One region of the Bradyrhizobium sp. UFLA06-06 genome, then DNA from elsewhere that is predicted to be linked to it. Evidence: riboswitches for the same ligand, from Rfam matches in the RefSeq annotation. Region 1 holds a riboswitch; each other region holds the start of a gene.

Region 1 (4,212 bases):
TACACACCCGGCCCGATTTGATTTGGATATTTGTAGTTCCGAAACGCGTCGAGCAGCTCCATTTTCGACCGCGAAGTCTCGATCGAGATGACATCCGCGTCCATTGCAGCAATCGCATCGATGATGTCGTTGAATTCCGAGTAGCACATGTGGGTATGGATCTGGGTTTGATCGGCGACGCCCGATGAGCAGATGCGGAAGCAATCCCCGGCCCACTCGAGATAAGCCGTCCACTCCGATCGGCGCGGCGGCAATCCTTCGCGCAGCGCAGCCTCGTCGATCTGGATCATGGCTGCACCAGCATTTTCGAGATCGCCGACTTCGTCTCGGATCGCGAGCGCAATTTGACGACAGACCTCGGCTCGGGGAATATCATCGCGAACAAACGACCAGTTCAAGATCGTCACTGGTCCGGTCAACATCGCCTTCATCGGCTTCTTGGTTAGCGATTGCGCGTACCGCCACCACCCCACGGTGATCGGCTTCGGCCGTGAGACATCGCCAAACAAGATCGGCGGCCGGACACAGCGCGAGCCATAGGATTGTACCCAGCCATTTTTGGTAAATGCGAAGCCGGCGAGTTGTTCGCCGAAGTACTGCACCATGTCATTGCGCTCAAACTCGCCGTGCACAAGCACGTCGAGGCCAATGTCCTCCTGCCAACGTACGGCACGCGCAGTCTCTTCCTTGAGGAACTCGTCGTATTGTCCGTCGTTCATCGTGCCTCGCGCGTGCGCTGCGCGGGCATTACGAACCTCTGCAGTCTGCGGAAACGATCCGATCGTCGTTGTCGGAAACGCCGGTAGTTTGAAGCGCTTGCGCTGGATCTCGGCACGGCTGGCAAATGGACTGGCGCGCCGGCGCGTGGCCTGGTTGATCGCTCTCATCCGGATGGCGACATCGGCATCTCGGATCTTTGGCGAAGTCCCACGATCGGTGGTGACGCGCTCCGACTGCGCAAGAGCGCCAGCAACATCCTGATCGCCTGCAAGAGCGCGCGCCAAGGTCGCAAGCTCGCGAATCTTCTGAACGGAGAATGCTAGCCAACCCTTGATGTCTGAAGCGAGCTCCGTCTCGAGTTCAACATCGACCGGCACGTGAAGCAGCGAACAGGATGGAGCGATTTGTATGCGATCTTTGCCCAGCTTCGCGATAGCGGGATCGAGCCGTTGGCGCAGTGCCGACAAATTCGTCCGCCACACATTGCGGCCGTCTATCGCGCCGAGTGACACGACGAGATCACTTCGCTTGGCGGTAATGATCTGGTCCAATAACGCTGGCGCCCGAACCAGGTCGACGTGCAGCCCGGCGACAGGTAGGCGCAAGGCGGTGGGAAGATTGTCGCCGAGGCCACCGAAATAGCTGGCGACCATGATCTTGATGGCCGGCCCTTCCTTGGCGAGCCGGTCATAGGCATGTAGCAAGGATTGTCTTGATTCCTCATCCAGATCAAGAACCAAGCAGGGCTCGTCGAACTGAACCCAATTTGCCCCGCGTTTGGCCAATTCCTGCAGAACCTCGATATAGACCTGTATCAGGTCATCCAGGAGTGACAGTGGCTGGAACGCAGGATCAGCACTCTTGCCTAGCTTTAGGAATGTGACCGGGCCGATCAGGACAGGGCGAGTCTGAAAGCCAAGGGCCTTGGCTTCCTCATACTCGTCGATAGGCTTGCGAGAGGACAGCCTGAAAGTCTGTCCGCGATGAAATTCCGGGACCATGTAATGGTAGTTGGTGTCGAACCACTTGGTCATCTCCTGCGCGGGTGCGCCATCGCCGCGAGATCCGTGGCCGCAACTCGCACCCCGGCCGTCGTATTGTGAACCGCGTGCCATGGCGAAATACGTCTTGAGGGAAACGGGCTCGGCTTTCGAGGCGTAGACTTCCGGGATGGCGCCGACCATGACACTGGTGTCGAGCACCTGATCGTACAACGAGAAGTCGTTCGACGGAATCACGGTGACACCGAGGGACTTCTGGCGCGCCCAGTTCGCGGCACGTAGGCCGGCTGCGTCCTCAAGCAACTGCTGTTCACTAATTCTTCCGGCCCAATAGCCTTCGAGTGCGACTTTGAGCTCGCGTCTTGGACCGATGCGCGGCGTTCCGAGCGTGGCAACCGGAAGGGAGAGAAGAGACATAGCGCTAACCCCATGTTGGGGGCAAAGGCCATGGCGGACGCAGGCAGGAGAAGTCGCCCGAGCGACGGCTGCTTGGCGCACCACCGGGACACCCCGCCCGTGGATGAATATTTTGTCGGGGCAGGTCTCCTGGCTCGCGGGTCATTGCCGCCGTCCGGCCTTCCCGAAGCCGCGCGGGCTTCAGTGACTTTGTTGGACAGTGGCTCACCGCTCACAGTTGCGGGGGCAGCGCCGGCATTGGCACCGGCTTCCCTCTTAGCTCCGGATCAAACGGAAACCGGAGAACCTCGACGACTTGGATTATCGGCAAGAGAACTCGGCCGTCAACCTCTCAAATTGGTGCTGCGACCTCTCTTACGCGAATGCTCCTCCGAGGCCACGCTTGATCGCGACGTAGAAGCCATCTCCAGTCATAGGATATCGGAATGACCATCTCGGAGACGCATTGGCGTCGGGCGGCGGGTCAGATCTGTGCACGAGACGAATGCGCCCAGCACGAAGAAGCTCACGGCGCCGCGCAAGACGCTTGTCATGCGGCCCGGCTTTTGAACGATTCATCGAGCACGCTTCGATGCGCCCTCCCTTCTCCATTAATAACCATGGATCAGTGGCGAATACGCGCAAGAGGTATTCGCTTAATCCAGCAGCGTGCTCAGCGGACGTGTCGATGTGCGACCAGCCAATCCTGGTAGGCGTCACGCCGACGTTTTGGTGATACTGGCCAAAGCAAGCATATTGAATCACCACAACCAAAAGAGACCCTCGCAATGAAAATGGCTGTTTGGAGCGCCCTCGGCGTCTTTGCTGCTGCCGTCTTTACTGTCGGTCTGTTCGGCTGGATGGCAAGGCCTTTTATGAGCCGCCCCGTCAGACAGATGCTCTCGGAAGTGTTGAGTAGTTCGAGCCGAAGCTAGCAAGACCTGAGGCTTCCCTCTTGCCGGTCGACACGGCTGCGTGGAAGCGCAGCTCCTTGAATGTTGACTGCAATGACGAGCAGGTAGACGACGGCCCCTAACGTTGCGCGAGCGGAGAATGCCACGTCTCGTCCCCTGCTTGATCCGTGAAGTTCCTTAACATCGATTCCAAATCGCCCGCCGCTGAAGGGCGGCTCCGCGTTGGTGTAGGCCGCAAAGTGCCAAGCACAACAGGCTGGGGCGCCCTCGACATTCGTAGTAGCGGCAACGCCCCCGGATCACACGGATCGATGGCGGCATACCTGCTCCCAATTGTCGTCAAGACTCTGGCAGCGAGGCATTCGCCCGCTGTCGAAGATTCAGTGCGTGACAAGAATCATTCACGGAAGTCGTGGCGAATAGGCTGAATGGTAACATTAGAACGTGCGTAGGTCGGTAAGTCGACAAAGACAGCACAAATCTGCCGCGAACTGCCGGTTATTGCCTGGCACGAACAATGCAAGTCCTCATCATGTCCAGGCTTCTCCTCCTGGGCAGGTCCAGCATTGCAAATTGAGGCTTTGGCTGACCACTGAAGTTAGCGGCGCGTGACATCGAGGGACGGCGCCTGCTCGCGCGGGACATCGGCAGGCGCCTGCGTCACGTTGCCGCTAACTTCTTGCGATCTGCGCAAAGCACGCTGAGGAAGACGTGCCGCTTTGGATTGACGTGTGGATGATAACCAGATGAGCCGGAAGCAATGAAGAAAAAGTCTGGAAAGCGCGTGCTTTGGTTCTGTATCGCTCGGTCGCTGATCTGCCTGGCCGGGCTGGCGGCGACGAGCAACAATGTTCGCGCCAACGACCACACGCTTGTCGAAAGGGTCAAGTCAACGTGGCGAGCGCAAGATGGTGAGACTATAGAACAAATCATTTCCAAGGTCTCGAAGGTGGCTCACTTTGTGCCTCGATCGTGGGGAGTCGCTGAAGGAATTGACCGAACAGAGTACGTTTATTTTTCATGGACCAGGCACCCGGACAACAGATCAGACGAACAGTACGCTATCACTTGGAAGATCGCGACTGACGGGACGATTAAACTTGCATCGACATATGCAAAGCCGATTGAATTGGGCTGGCGCGCCTTGGCGCTCTCGTTGATCGCCAGTGAGGTTACAGATG
Region 2 (4,212 bases), on a different contig from region 1:
GACCAGCACCACCGGCACGTCGGCTTTGCGAGCAAAACCCATATTGGCGATATCGGCCTTGCGTAAGTTGACCTCGGCGGGGCTGCCGGCGCCCTCGACCAGCACCAGATCGGCGCGCGCCTTCAGGCGCGCAAAACTCTCCAGCACCGCGCCCATCAGCGACGACTTCATGCCGGCATATTCGCGCGCGCGTGCGGTGGCGATCCGTTTACCGTGCACGATGATCTGGGCGCCGACATCGGTCTCGGGCTTGAGTAGCACCGGGTTCATGTCGGTGTGCGGCTCGACGCCGGCGGCGAGCGCCTGCAACGCCTGCGCGCGGCCGATCTCGCCGCCGTCGACGGTCACGGCGGCGTTGTTCGACATGTTCTGCGGCTTGAACGGCAGCACGCGCAGGCCGCGCCGTCGGGCGGCGCGTGCGAGGCCGGCGACGATGAGCGACTTGCCCACGTCCGAGCCGGCTCCCTGGATCATCAATGCGCGCGCCATGGTGCTGTCTGTCAGAACTCGACGCCTGGCTGGGCCTTGATGCCGGAGCGGAACGGATGCTTCACCAGCGTCATCTCGGTGACGAGATCGGCAATCTCGATCAATTCCTCCTTGGCATTGCGCCCGGTGAGCACGACATGGGTCATCGGCGGCTTCGACGTTGTCAGGAAGTCGACGACATCGGCGATCGCGAGGTAATCGTAGCGTAGCGCGATGTTGATCTCGTCGAGCACGACCATGCGCAGGCTCGGGTCTGCGATCAGCTGCTTGGCCTTTTCCCAGCCCGCTTGCGCTGCCGCGATGTCGCGGGTGCGATCCTGCGTCTCCCAGGTAAAGCCTTCGCCCATCGCGTGGAATTGACAGAGATCGCCGAAATGCCCGGTGAGCAGGCGGCGCTCGCCGGTATCCCAGGCGCCCTTGATGAACTGCACCACGGCGCAGGGGAAGCCGTGCGCCACACAGCGCACGATCATACCGAACGCGGAGGATGATTTTCCTTTGCCGGCGCCGGTATGAACGATGATCAGGCCCTTTTCGCCGCTCTTGGTCGCCATGATGCGGTCGCGGGCGGCCTTCTTTTTCGCCATCTTGTCCGCATGGCGCGCGTCCAGCGAAGAATCGGTGCCGACGGCGGCGTCTTCAGCGTCGTTTCCATCAGAAGTCATCACGTTCCTTCGGCTTGACAAGTGCGAGGCTTGGACGAATGGTGCGTCCGCGTTGGTTCCTGTCCTACGACAGGCGAACAGGGAATGCGATAGGGAGATGACCGCAAGGTTCGCCCGAAGCGCAGCCGCCCCCGCGACCGTGACCGGAGAGATGCCCAAGCCACTGATTCCATACGGAGTCGGGAAGGTGGGCATCGAAGGGTAAAACCTGCTCCGCAAGCCGGGAGACCTGCCAACGCAGCATGTTGTGAAACCGGCGGACGGGGTGTTCCGCGACGGGGAACGAACCTGTCCAAAATCGGTTCGTGTGCCTCATCGCTTCCCGCTGTCAATCCAGGAAGGGCGATGAGCGTTACACTTCATGTCTGCATCACCTGCCGCGCCGGCCAGACGCCGGCGGAAGGTGAGCTCGCGCCCGGTGCGCGCCTGCATGCCGCGCTTGTCGAGGCCGGCGTGCCCGATGACGTCAATCTGGTTCCCGTCGCATGCCTGTCGGCCTGCAGCCAGGGTTGCTCGGTCGCGCTCAGCGCGCCGGGGCGATGGTCCTATGTCTACGGCCGACTGTCCGCCGATAATGCCGCGGATGTGATCGCCGGTGCCTCCGCCTATGCGGCGGCGCCCGACGGCATCGTGCCGTGGCGCAGCCGTCCGGAAATCTTCCGCAAGCAATCGCTCGCCCGCATTCCACCTCTTCCCGTCGTGCCGGAGGCCGCAGAATGACCACGCTCGCCAAAATTCCTGTCACGGTCGTGACCGGCTTTCTCGGCTCCGGCAAGACGACGCTGATCCAGCATCTGATCCGCAATGCCAACGGCAAGAAGCTCGCGGTGCTGGTCAACGAATTCGGCAGCGAAGGCGTCGACGGCGACATCCTGAAGTCGTGCGCCGACGCCAATTGTCCGGCCGAGAACATCGTCGAGCTCGCCAATGGCTGCATTTGCTGCACCGTCGCCGACGATTTCATCCCGGCGATGGAGCAGTTGCTGGCGCGGAACGTGAAGCCCGATCACATCGTGATCGAGACCTCAGGGCTCGCCCTGCCGAAGCCGCTGCTGAAAGCGTTCGACTGGCCGGAGATCCGCTCGCGGATCACGGTCGACGGCGTGATCGCGCTCGCCGACGCCGAGGCCGTTGCGGCCGGCCGTTTTGCGCCTGACCCGGCCGCGGTGGATGCGCAGCGCGCAGCGGACGACAATCTCGACCACGAGACGCCGCTGTCGGAAGTGTTCGAGGACCAGATCGCCTGTGCCGATATCGTGCTGCTGACCAAGGCGGATCTCGCCGGGGCGGAGGGGATCAAGGCAGCGAAAGAGGTGATCGCGGCCGAGATGCCGCGCGAGGTGCCGATGCTGCCCGTCGTCGACGGCACGATCGACGCGCGCGTGATCCTCGGGCTCGAAGCGGCGGCGGAGAACGATCTCGCGTCGCGGCCGTCGCATCACGATGGCGAGGAGGAACACGAGCACGACGATTTCAATTCCGTCGTGATCGATCTTCCGGAAGTTTCGGATGTCGACGCGCTGGTCGCCTCGATCAAGGGACTGGCGCGCGAGCAGAATGTGCTGCGCGCCAAGGGCTATATCGCGGTCGAAGGCAAGCCGATGCGGCTGCTGGTGCAATCGGTCGGCGAGCGGGTGCGGCATCAGTTCGACATGCCCTGGGGCGCCCGGGCGCGGCAGTCGAAGCTTGTCGTGATCGGCGAACATGCCGACATCGACGAAGCCGCGATCAGGGCACGGCTTGGTGTTTGATGCACGTCGTCTTCCGCGAGAGCCGCGGCCTTGAGGAGACCGCGACGCCAAGGGACCTCGGCCAGGATCCGGCCGATCTCGTGGTGTTGTCGTTTTCCGACAGCGATCTTGCTGCCTTCGCGGCCGGCTGGCGGCGCGGCCGCGCTGCGTTGCCGTCGCTGCGGCTCGGCAATCTCGCGGAGCTGCGCCATCCGCTGTCGGTGGATACCTATATCGAGCGGACGCTCTCGCACGCCCGCGGCATTCTGGTGCGGCTGATCGGCGGCGAGCCCTATTGGTCGTACGGGCTGGCCGCGGTGCATCGGCTGGCGAAGGAGCGCGGCATCGCCCTGGTGGTGCTGCCGGCCGATGGCCGCGACGATCTGCGGCTGGATGAATTCTCGACCTTGCCGGTCTCGACGCTGCGCCGTCTCAAGGTGCTGTGCGACAAGGGCGGCCCGGTTGCCGCGCAGGCCGTGATCGCGCAACTGGCGCTGGCGTCCGGACTCTATGCCGGGCCTGTGGTCGGCGAGATCGATCTTCCCGAGATCGGCGTCTACGATCCCCGGCGCGGTGCCATCGCGGCGTTGCCGGCACCGGACGGCCGGGCGCGCGTGCTGGTGACGTTTTATCGTTCTTATCTCGCGGCCGGTGACACGGCGCCGGTCGATGCACTGATCGATGCATTGCGTGAGAGGGGCTTTGATGCTCATGGCGTGTTCGTCACTTCGTTGAAGGCGGCGGGCGTGTCCGATTGGCTGCGCGTTCAGTTTGCGCAATGCGCTCCAGCGGCCATCGTCAATGCGACCGCGTTCTCCGCGGCCGGCGACGACGGCACGACGCCGTTCGACGCTGCATCGTGCCCGGTGTTCCAGGTCGCTTTGTCGACCGCGCGGCGCGAGGATTGGGCCGGATCGCTGCGCGGTCTGTCGCCTGGCGATCTCGCGATGCATGTGGTGCTGCCGGAGGTCGACGGCCGCCTGTTCACAGGCGTCGTGAGCTTCAAATCGCCTGGTGAGCGCGATCCCGAGCTGCAATTCGCGCATCTTGCGCATCGGCCGGATGCCGAGCGCGTCGCTGCAATTGCCGCACGCGTGGCCGCCTGGCATCGGCTTGCCGGCAAGCCGGAACAGGAGAAGCGGCTTGCGCTGGTGCTCTCGAACTATCCGGGCCGTCCGCATCAGATCGCGCATGCCGTCGGCCTCGATGCGCTTGCCTCGGTCGAGGCGTTGCTGACAGATCTCGCGGCCGCGGGATTTGACCTTGAGCCGGTGGAGTCGCTGGGCGACATTCTTTTGCGCAGGAATTTGACGTGGAAGGTCGCCGAC
Region 3 (4,212 bases), on a different contig from region 1:
CAGGCCTCATGCCCTCGATCTTGCCGAGGCCGAAGGCGAGGTCGACGAAATTCTCCTCCAGCTTCACCATGGTTTTGGCGACGTCGACGATATCGTCACGGACGGAGCGCGTCACCGCGCCGGTTTCTCGGTTCCATTCGTGAAACAGCTTGATAATGCCCTCACAATGCAGGCTCTCGTCGCGAACCGACCAGCTTACGATCTGTCCCATGCCGTTCATCTTGTTGTGGCGGGGGAAATTGAGCAGCATCGCGAAGCTCGCGAACAACGCCATGCCTTCGGTGAAGGCGCCGAACATCGCCAAGGTCCTGGCGACATCGGCTACTGTGTCGACGCCGAACTCGTGCATGTAGTCCGCCTTGGCACGCATCTCGGAATAGCCGCGAAATGCCTCGAACTCGGTCTTGGGCATGCCGAGCGTTTTGAGCAGCAGCGCATAGGCGTCGATGTGGACCGTCTCCATATTAGTGAAGGCCGCCATCATCATCTGGACGGTGAGCGGCTGGAAGATCGGGATGTAGCGCTTAAGATAGTTATCGCCGACTTCGATGTCCGATTGGGTGAAGAAACGGAAGATCTGAGTGAGCAGCGCGCGCTCACTGTCGGTAACGCGGTCCGATGCCCAATCCTTGAGGTCGGCACCAAGCGGCACCTCCTCGCCCATCCAATGGGTCTGCTGCTGGCGCTTCCAGAACTCGTAAGCCCAGGCGTAGCGATCGACGTCATAGCTGCCGGTCGAGTCGAGGAGGCCGACGCACCGTTTGCCGATCAGTGTGCGCGGATCGACGGATGAGAGATCGATCACTGACATGCGAGGCACTCCTCATAGTCAGTGTGCCGCTGCGGCTGCGGCGGCGCCGCGTTGTCGCCGTCAGCGATGTTGCCGGCGAACGCCGCGCGCGAGATCGATTTTGAACGGCAGTAGTAGAGGCTCTTCACCCCGCGCTTCCATGCCGTCCAATGCAGCATGTGAAGGTCCCACTTATCGACGTCGGCCGGCAGATAGAGGTTAATCGACTGGCTCTGGCAAATGAACGCGGCGCGGTCGGCGGCAAGCTCGACGATCCAGCGCTGGTCGATTTCGAAGGCGGTGCGAAAGACCGCTTTTTCGTGTTCCGACAGGGTGTCGAGATGGGCGACTGAACCCTCGTGCGCGATGATCGACTGCCAGGTCGCCGAAGTATCTGCGCCCTTGGCGGCCAGCAGCTTGGCGAGATGCGGATTACGCACCGAGATGGCACCGGACAAGGTCTTATGGGTGTAGATGTTGGCCGGGATCGGCTCGACGCAAGCGCTAGTCCCGCCGCAGATGATGCTGATCGAGGCGGTTGGCGCGATCGCGATCTTATGGCTGAAGCGCGCCATCACACCGCGTTCCAGTGCATCCGGGCACGGCCCACGCTCGCGCGCGAGCGTCACGGATGCCGCGTCGGCATCGCGACGGATTTTCCGGAACATGTTCAGATTGAACGACTTGGCCACGACACTTTCCATCGGAATGCCCTTGGCCTGCAGGAACGAATGGAAGCCCATGACGCCGAGGCCGACGGAGCGCTCACGCAAGGCGGCGTAGCGGGCACGCTTCATGCCGTCCGGCGCCACCGTGATGAAGTGGGTCAGCACGTTGTCGAGGAAGCGCATGACGTCCTCGATGAAGCCTGGCTTCTCATTCCACTGATCCCAGGTCTCGAGGTTGAGCGACGACAGGCAGCACACCGCGGTGCGCTCCTCGCCGCGATGATCGATGCCGGTCGGCAGGGTAATTTCGCTGCACAGGTTGGAGGTAGAGACCTTGAGGCCGAGCTCGCGCTGGTGCTTGGGGAGCGACCGGTTCACGGTGTCAATAAACAACAAGTAAGGCTCGCCGGTCTGCAGCCGGTTCTCCAGGATGCGTTGCCACAGTTGGCGGGCGTCGATCTCGCGGATGACATCGTTGGTCCTCGGGCTGCGCAGAGCGAACGCGGTGCCGGCGCCCACGGCACGCATGAACGCGTCGGTAACGTTGATCCCGTGGTGCAGGTTGAGACTCTTGCGGTTGAAGTCGCCGGACGCCTTGCGAATCTCGAGGAACTCCTCGATCTCGGGATGGTGGATATCGAGATAGACCGCCGCAGAGCCGCGCCGCAACGAGCCCTGGCTGATCGCCAATGTCAGGCCGTCCATGACGTGGATGAACGGGATGATACCCGAGGTAACGCCGCCCTTCACCTTCTCGCCGATCGAGCGAACGTTGCCCCAGTAGGTGCCGATGCCGCCGCCGTTAGAGGCAAGCCAGACATTCTCGTTCCAGGTGCCGACGATGCCTTCGAGCGAGTCCGACACCGAGTTAAGGAAGCATGAGATCGGCAGACCGCGCGTGGTGCCGCCGTTGGACAGCACCGGTGTGGCCGGCATGAACCACAGCCGAGACATCGCATCATAGAGACGTTGGGCATGCGCAACATCATCCGCGAAGGCGCAAGACACCCGCGCGAACATGTCCTGGAGCAATTCGCCGGCGAGCAGGTAACGGTCGGTCACCGTCAGCTTGCCGAACGGCGTCAACAGGTCGTCGCGCGTCCGATCGAGCTTGAGATCGGCCCGCCTTGGCGATGGAGCAAGGGGGCGCGGCAGCGGAGCCGGCGATGGCAAGACAAGACCCGACTCAGGCGGGGTAGGCCTTGCCTGCGCTGGGCGCGGCTGCACATGCGGCGGCTCAATGAGATGACCCTGCTGATCGAAATTGTAAGACGGCGACATCGGCAACCCCGCGATGTTGGGCGCGGGCCGGCGCGGACGACTTGCGAGGAATCCGGGCAAATGTCCCCGGCTGCAAGCGACCCACCGGGACACCCCGCCCGAGGACTTTCATTCGGTCGCGGCAGGTCTCCTGGCTCGCGGGTCACTGCGGCCATCGGCCTTCCCGGCGCTGTGTCGCGCCAGTGACCATGATGACAACCGCTCGCCGCTTACAGTTGCGGGGGCAGCCCCGGAGTTGCCGTTTTGGCGCACCGGGTTCCCTCTTAGCTTCCACCCTACAAGATGTGGGGAACGGAAGACCGTGACTGACTATAGATAGGTCTACGCGCCGGGATTCGTCAATTGGAGAGATCAAGATTTAGAAGGCAAAAACATACCGACCGCCCGGACCACTCTATCGCCGCTGTCACTTCTTGCTGCAGAGATGCCTTGGGCTGCCTTTCAGTTTCCGTTAAGCTTGCGCATAGTCGAGGAAATTCTGACCCACGTGTCGCATTGATGCGATCTATGAAACCGCGCGTCAGCAGAGAGGGAATTCGGCAAGGCGCTCTCCGATCTGAATCGCAGCGCTCGCCGCGACAAATGGCATCTGGACGAATCGTTATCCATCGTCGGCGAACAACATTGGCCCTGGCGCGCCTTCGACCAGAATGGCCTTGTTTTTCGACGTCTTGATCCAGCGCCGAAGAGACTCGCGCGCTGCACAGTGGTCCTTAACTGTCAGGGCTCCAGCGCAACGTGCAAGCCCTCGTTGCTTTCAACATGAACGTAACGGGGTCCAATCGGCCGTCCCCTGCCGCTGGCGACGGTGACAACGTCTTCCAGAGGCGTGGCCCGCGCATCCGCCTCTGGGCGAGACAAGATCAGATCCGCATGCAACAGCCCTTCTGATTCGAGGCCGGTCGCATCCACGCCAAGGGCCGCCAAGCTGGCCAAACAACTTTCAAACTCTTCAGCATCGCGAAAGCGACGCTGGATAAACGTCGCGCCGGTAAGACGTTCTGTCACAAGACCACGCTTTGCAAACGCTTCGGCCAACGATTCAAATGGGAACATTCGTAGCACAAAGGAGATGATCCATGGTTGCTTCTCTGTCGCATCGAGAATCTCGCTGAACGTCTTCTCGGTAACGTAGCCGATGCATCCGGTTGACATGATAACATCCACGGAGCGGAGAATGCGCGCGCTATCCGTCGATAGCGCCTCCTTTTCAAGGTCAGCGACGATGCCCTGCTCCAAGAGGCCAACACTCTTTGCATAGCTGATCGCCTGTACCGACACGTCGAGGCCGATAAAGCGCGCCAACCCGACATCAGGCCAGGCTGCATAAAAATTGCGATCGAGACTCACCAGTGTTTCAGAACTGATCGCCCTCATCTCACGCCGGGCGTAGCGGTGACGCAAGCCCCCGAAGGTCAGCGGAAAGCGATGCACTGCTGCGTTGATGCCGTATGAACATCCAACGTCGAGCAC
Region 4 (4,212 bases), on a different contig from region 1:
GGCCGCAGCTGGGTGTTGGCGAGATCGGAGTACATCGCACCGACGATCTGCACGCCGCCATAGACCGACCAGTTGGGCGCGAAATCCCAGGTCAGCCAGACGTTCGAGACCTGCTGCGGCACGTTGACCGGGACATTGCCGTTGAAGCTGACAATCTTGCCGCCGACCACCTGGCTGTTGTTGTCGTATCTGGCGCGCAACAGCGCAAGATTGGCGTCGACGCGCCAGCCGTCGCTCAGCGCGAGCCCGATCGATCCTTCGACCCCGCGCGATGATTGCTGGCCGATCTGCAATGCCAGGCCGCCGGTGGGATTGCCGGGATCGGGAATCGTGAGCCCGGTCTTGACGATCTCGTAGGCGGCCAGCGTCCACTCGCCGCGGCCGCCCCAGAACGCCTGCTTGACCCCGATCTCGGTCTGCTCGCCGGTCGCAAGCTGGAAGGTTTTTTGCGAGACGGGCAGCGAGATCAGGTTGCTGACCGGATCGACGCCGACCGCGTACTGGCCATAGAACGCGAGGTTCTTGATCGGCTCGTAAACGAGGCCGGCGCGCCAGCTGGTCCCCGATAGCTTCGTCTCAAAACTGTTTGCCGGCGTCTTGTAGTCGGTGCGCTCCACCTCGGGGCGATCATACCTGACCCCGGTGACCAGCGACAATTGATCGGTCAGCGAGAGCCGATCCTCGGCGAACAGCGCGTATTGATTGACGATCGCATTGAAGCCCGGTGTGGTCGCCGTCGTCGTCGCGAAGAACGATCCCGGATCGAACACGTAGGGATTGACCGACGACGCGCCGCCATAGGGCGAGTTGTTGGTATGGGTGAAGTCGATCCGGTTGACGTCGAACCCGGCGACGAACTGGTTCGCAAGTCCGAACACGTGACCGCTGAAGGTCGTATCCATCCGGTTGCCGAGCTGCTTCTGGTCGTGGAAGATTTCGATATAGCTCGTGCGATCGATCAGTTGGGTCTTCGGATTCCAGGTGTAGTTCTCGATGTCGCGCCAGTGCCGCTCGCTGGTCAGGTAATACAGCGTGTTGTTGACCTTGATGCCGTCGGCGACGTCCCACTCGGTCTTGAACCGGGTCCAGCTGTCCTGATAGCGGATCGCGCTGTCCAATGCGTTGTAGTTCTTGAAGCGCAGCGCGTCCTGGATCGAGCCGTTGATCAGCGGCGTGCCGAAATAACGCGACGGGCTGCGGTCGCCGTAGTTCTCCGACAGCGTGAAGGCGAGATTGTCCGACGCCTGCACCCGCACGGCGGCGGAGACCACCGCATTCGAGGTCTTGTCGCGATCGACCCAGCCGTCCGACATGTTGCCGGTGGCGTTGACGCGGTACGACACATTGGGATTGATCGGACCGGTGCTGTCCACCGAGAGCCGCCGGGTCATGTTGCTGTCGAGCGAGACCTCGGCCTCGTTATAAGTCGTGCTCTGCGGTTTCTTCGGGATCACGTTGATGACGCCGCCGATCGCGCCCTCGCCGTACAGCACCGAGGCCGGGCCGCGCAGCACCTCGATGCGCTGCGTCGACCATGTGTCGTAGGGAAACGTCAGCGTGCCGGAGCCGATATAGAAACGCGTGCCGTCGTACAGCGTCATCACCGAGTTGCTGCCGGCAAAGCCGCGGGTGCTGAACGACAGGCCGCCATTGCCGGGCGCCGGCGTTGCGATGAAGCCGGCCGCGTCCTGGGTGACGGCATCGACCACATTATGCTGGCCGCGCTCAGCGATGGTCTGCGCCGTGATGATCTCGACGCTGGCCGGCGTCTGCAGCGGCGTCAGATTGAGACGACTACCGGTGCCGCCCTGCGTGGTGGCATTGAGCGTCGGCGATACCGCCCCCGATGCGCCTGACGCCGCGGCGCGCGGCGTGTTGCCGGCTGGTGCGACCGTCGCGGGCCTCGGCCGTGGCCGCGCCGCAGCGGCCATGTCACGGCTGCGCGCCGCAGGCTTCGGCTTTGCCGCAGCGGAAGGCGCGACCTCGATCGGATCGAGCCTGGTTGGTGGAGGTGTTTGTGTCGAGCCCTCAGCCGGCAGCAGTAGCGATGACAGGGAGCAGACGAGACCGAGGCGCCATTTGCGCGCAACGGGAAAGGACGGAGACATGAAAACGACTCGCGGTAACGTGGCACGTCACCGCGAACGCGGACTGGCGCATTGCCCAAAAGGCAGTGCTCCGATCCCACCAGGACGCCCCCGCCCGATGTGCTCGCGTGTGACCACGACTGACGGCAGGTCTCCTGGCTCACGGGTCATCGCCTGTCGACGCCTTCCCGGGCCTGATAGCCCAGTGGCAAATTGACGAAAGGCTCGCCGTTTACAGTTGCGGGGACAGCTGCGGCATTGAGGTTACCCTCGCACCGCATTCCCTTTTGATCCCCGAAGGGAACCGTCGGCAAAAACGATAGGTGCTGGCGGCAGGGCTGTCAATTCGATGCGATCGTCCCACACATGCTTTGCGAAATGCTGCGGCGGCGATGACACAGCGACATCTGCGGCTGACGCGGAGACTTCTTGTCCCGTCATCCCCGCGCTGTCGTCCTGGCGAAAGCCAGGACCCATAACCACCGAATTCGATAGAGAGCGCGATAGTGGCCCCAGCGTCGCACAACAATAGGCGGTTGGGGTAATGGGTCCTGGCTTTCGCCAGGACGACGCTGAATACATTCACATTCTCTCAGGATGACGGGACATTTGCGTCACTCGACGCAGCCTTCCATGATCGCATCAATCTCCGCCCGCGACAGAGCACCCATCTCGGCGATGAACACGATTCGCGTGCGCGGCACGCCGGGCGACGGCACGCCGCCCGTAGCCAAGGTCGCGCGGCCGCCGGCGAGTTGAAACACCGTCAGCCGCCCGGGCTGCTCCACCGTCTCGAACAATCCCTTCGCCCGCGCCAGCTTCGGCGCCAGTCTGCCGATCGCCTGCTGCAGGCGCGGCAGCACGACGGGCCGCTCCGAGGTCCAGCTCAGCGTCTCGAACCGGTCGGACGCCGGCCGTCGCGGCGCGGTCTCGCGCGGCGCCGGCAGGTGATCGAGATCCGCCGGAAACAGCAGCGCGGCCGGCACCTCGCCATGCAACGCATCGACCACCACGGCTGCCGGACGAATCGCGCGCACGGCGTCGCGGATCGCGGCGCACGCAGCGGCATCGGCGAGATCGACCTTGCTCAGCGCCACCACATCCGCCGCCCGCAGCTGCGAGCGCAGCAGCGCGTCGTTCAGCATCGCCGCAGGCTGCGTCGCGTCGACCACGCACAGCACGGTCTCGAGCGGCGCCTCCTTCCAGATCACGGGATCCATCAGGTTGCGCACGATGTCGGCGGGATCGGCGATCCCGCTGGTCTCGATCACGATGAATTCGGGACGCGGATCACGCCGCAGCAGCGTGGCGAGCGTGCGCAGCAGGTCGCCCTCCAGCGTGCAGCAGATGCAACCGTTGCTCAGGCTGACCACGCCGTCGCTGGCGCCCGCGATCAGCTCCGCGTCGATATTGATCGCACCGAAATCGTTGACCACGGCGGCGATGCGCCGCCCTTGCGCATGCGCCAGCAGATGGTTGACGACCGTGGTCTTGCCCGCCCCGAGGAAGCCCGCGACCAGCAGGATCGGGACCGGCACCTCAGCCTCCGGTGACAGGCCGGCGCACCGGCCGGCCGGGACGCGCCGCGACATCGAGCACACCATCGCTGATCAGCGGCTGGCCGCTGACCACGAGATGCCGCACGCCCTCCGCCGGACGATTCATCGCGGAGAAGGTCGCACGATCGCTCAGCGTCTCAAAGTCGAACACCACGACATCGGCGTCGGCGCCGACCTGCAGCCGGCCCTTGGCCCGCATCGCCGGCGTGCTCGCCGACAGGATCTCGGCCGGGATCAGCGCGCATTTGCGGATACCCTCGAGCAGCGACACCTTCTTGCGCTCCCGCACCCATTCGCGGATGAAGCGGGTGAAGCAGCCCGCCGAGCGCGGATGCGAGGTGGCATCGTCGGGCAGCGGCCAGGCGTCGCCGGTGTAGGGGCGGCCGTCGGACAGCGTCCACGGCATCGCGTCGGAGGCGATCGCGCCGCCCGGATACAGCACCGCCATGTCGAGCAGATCGCGATGATGCGCGTTGTTCTCGATATCGAGCACGTGCCACAGCACCAAGGTCGAGGGCTCTTCGGCCTGTGCCGCCAGCAGCTCCTCGCGGCTGCCGAAACGGTGA

Evidence for each region. A riboswitch is a leader RNA that binds a small molecule or an ion and turns the genes downstream of it on or off. The one in region 1 is predicted to bind cobalamin.
Region 2: linked by a shared signal. The riboswitch ahead of IF803_RS01245 (DUF1636 family protein) and the one ahead of metE (5-methyltetrahydropteroyltriglutamate--homocysteine S-methyltransferase) in region 1 are both predicted to bind cobalamin.
Region 3: linked by a shared signal. The riboswitch ahead of IF803_RS31355 (ribonucleoside-diphosphate reductase subunit alpha) and the one ahead of metE (5-methyltetrahydropteroyltriglutamate--homocysteine S-methyltransferase) in region 1 are both predicted to bind cobalamin.
Region 4: linked by a shared signal. The riboswitch ahead of IF803_RS34005 (TonB-dependent receptor) and the one ahead of metE (5-methyltetrahydropteroyltriglutamate--homocysteine S-methyltransferase) in region 1 are both predicted to bind cobalamin.

What each region holds. Positions count from the first base shown of each region.
Region 1 covers NZ_JADFUD010000047.1:22,085-26,296, reverse strand. Annotated here, with positions in the region: gene metE (5-methyltetrahydropteroyltriglutamate--homocysteine S-methyltransferase) at 1-2,138, opposite strand, end outside; cobalamin riboswitch at 2,241-2,443, opposite strand; gene IF803_RS30555 (hypothetical protein) at 3,792-4,212, shown strand, end outside.
Region 2 covers NZ_JADFUD010000001.1:284,167-288,378, forward strand. Annotated here, with positions in the region: gene IF803_RS01235 (cobyric acid synthase) at 1-489, opposite strand, end outside; gene cobO (cob(I)yrinic acid a,c-diamide adenosyltransferase) at 501-1,154, opposite strand; cobalamin riboswitch at 1,191-1,405, shown strand; gene IF803_RS01245 (DUF1636 family protein) at 1,500-1,874, shown strand; gene cobW (cobalamin biosynthesis protein CobW) at 1,871-2,905, shown strand; gene cobN (cobaltochelatase subunit CobN) at 2,905-4,212, shown strand, end outside.
Region 3 covers NZ_JADFUD010000050.1:16,356-20,567, reverse strand. Annotated here, with positions in the region: gene IF803_RS31360 (ribonucleotide-diphosphate reductase subunit beta) at 1-811, opposite strand, end outside; gene IF803_RS31355 (ribonucleoside-diphosphate reductase subunit alpha) at 802-2,631, opposite strand; cobalamin riboswitch at 2,843-3,058, opposite strand; gene IF803_RS31350 (hypothetical protein) at 3,460-4,212, opposite strand, start outside.
Region 4 covers NZ_JADFUD010000060.1:40,235-44,446, forward strand. Annotated here, with positions in the region: gene IF803_RS34005 (TonB-dependent receptor) at 1-2,108, opposite strand, end outside; cobalamin riboswitch at 2,216-2,411, opposite strand; gene IF803_RS34010 (CobW family GTP-binding protein) at 2,702-3,625, opposite strand; gene IF803_RS34015 (amidohydrolase family protein) at 3,627-4,212, opposite strand, start outside.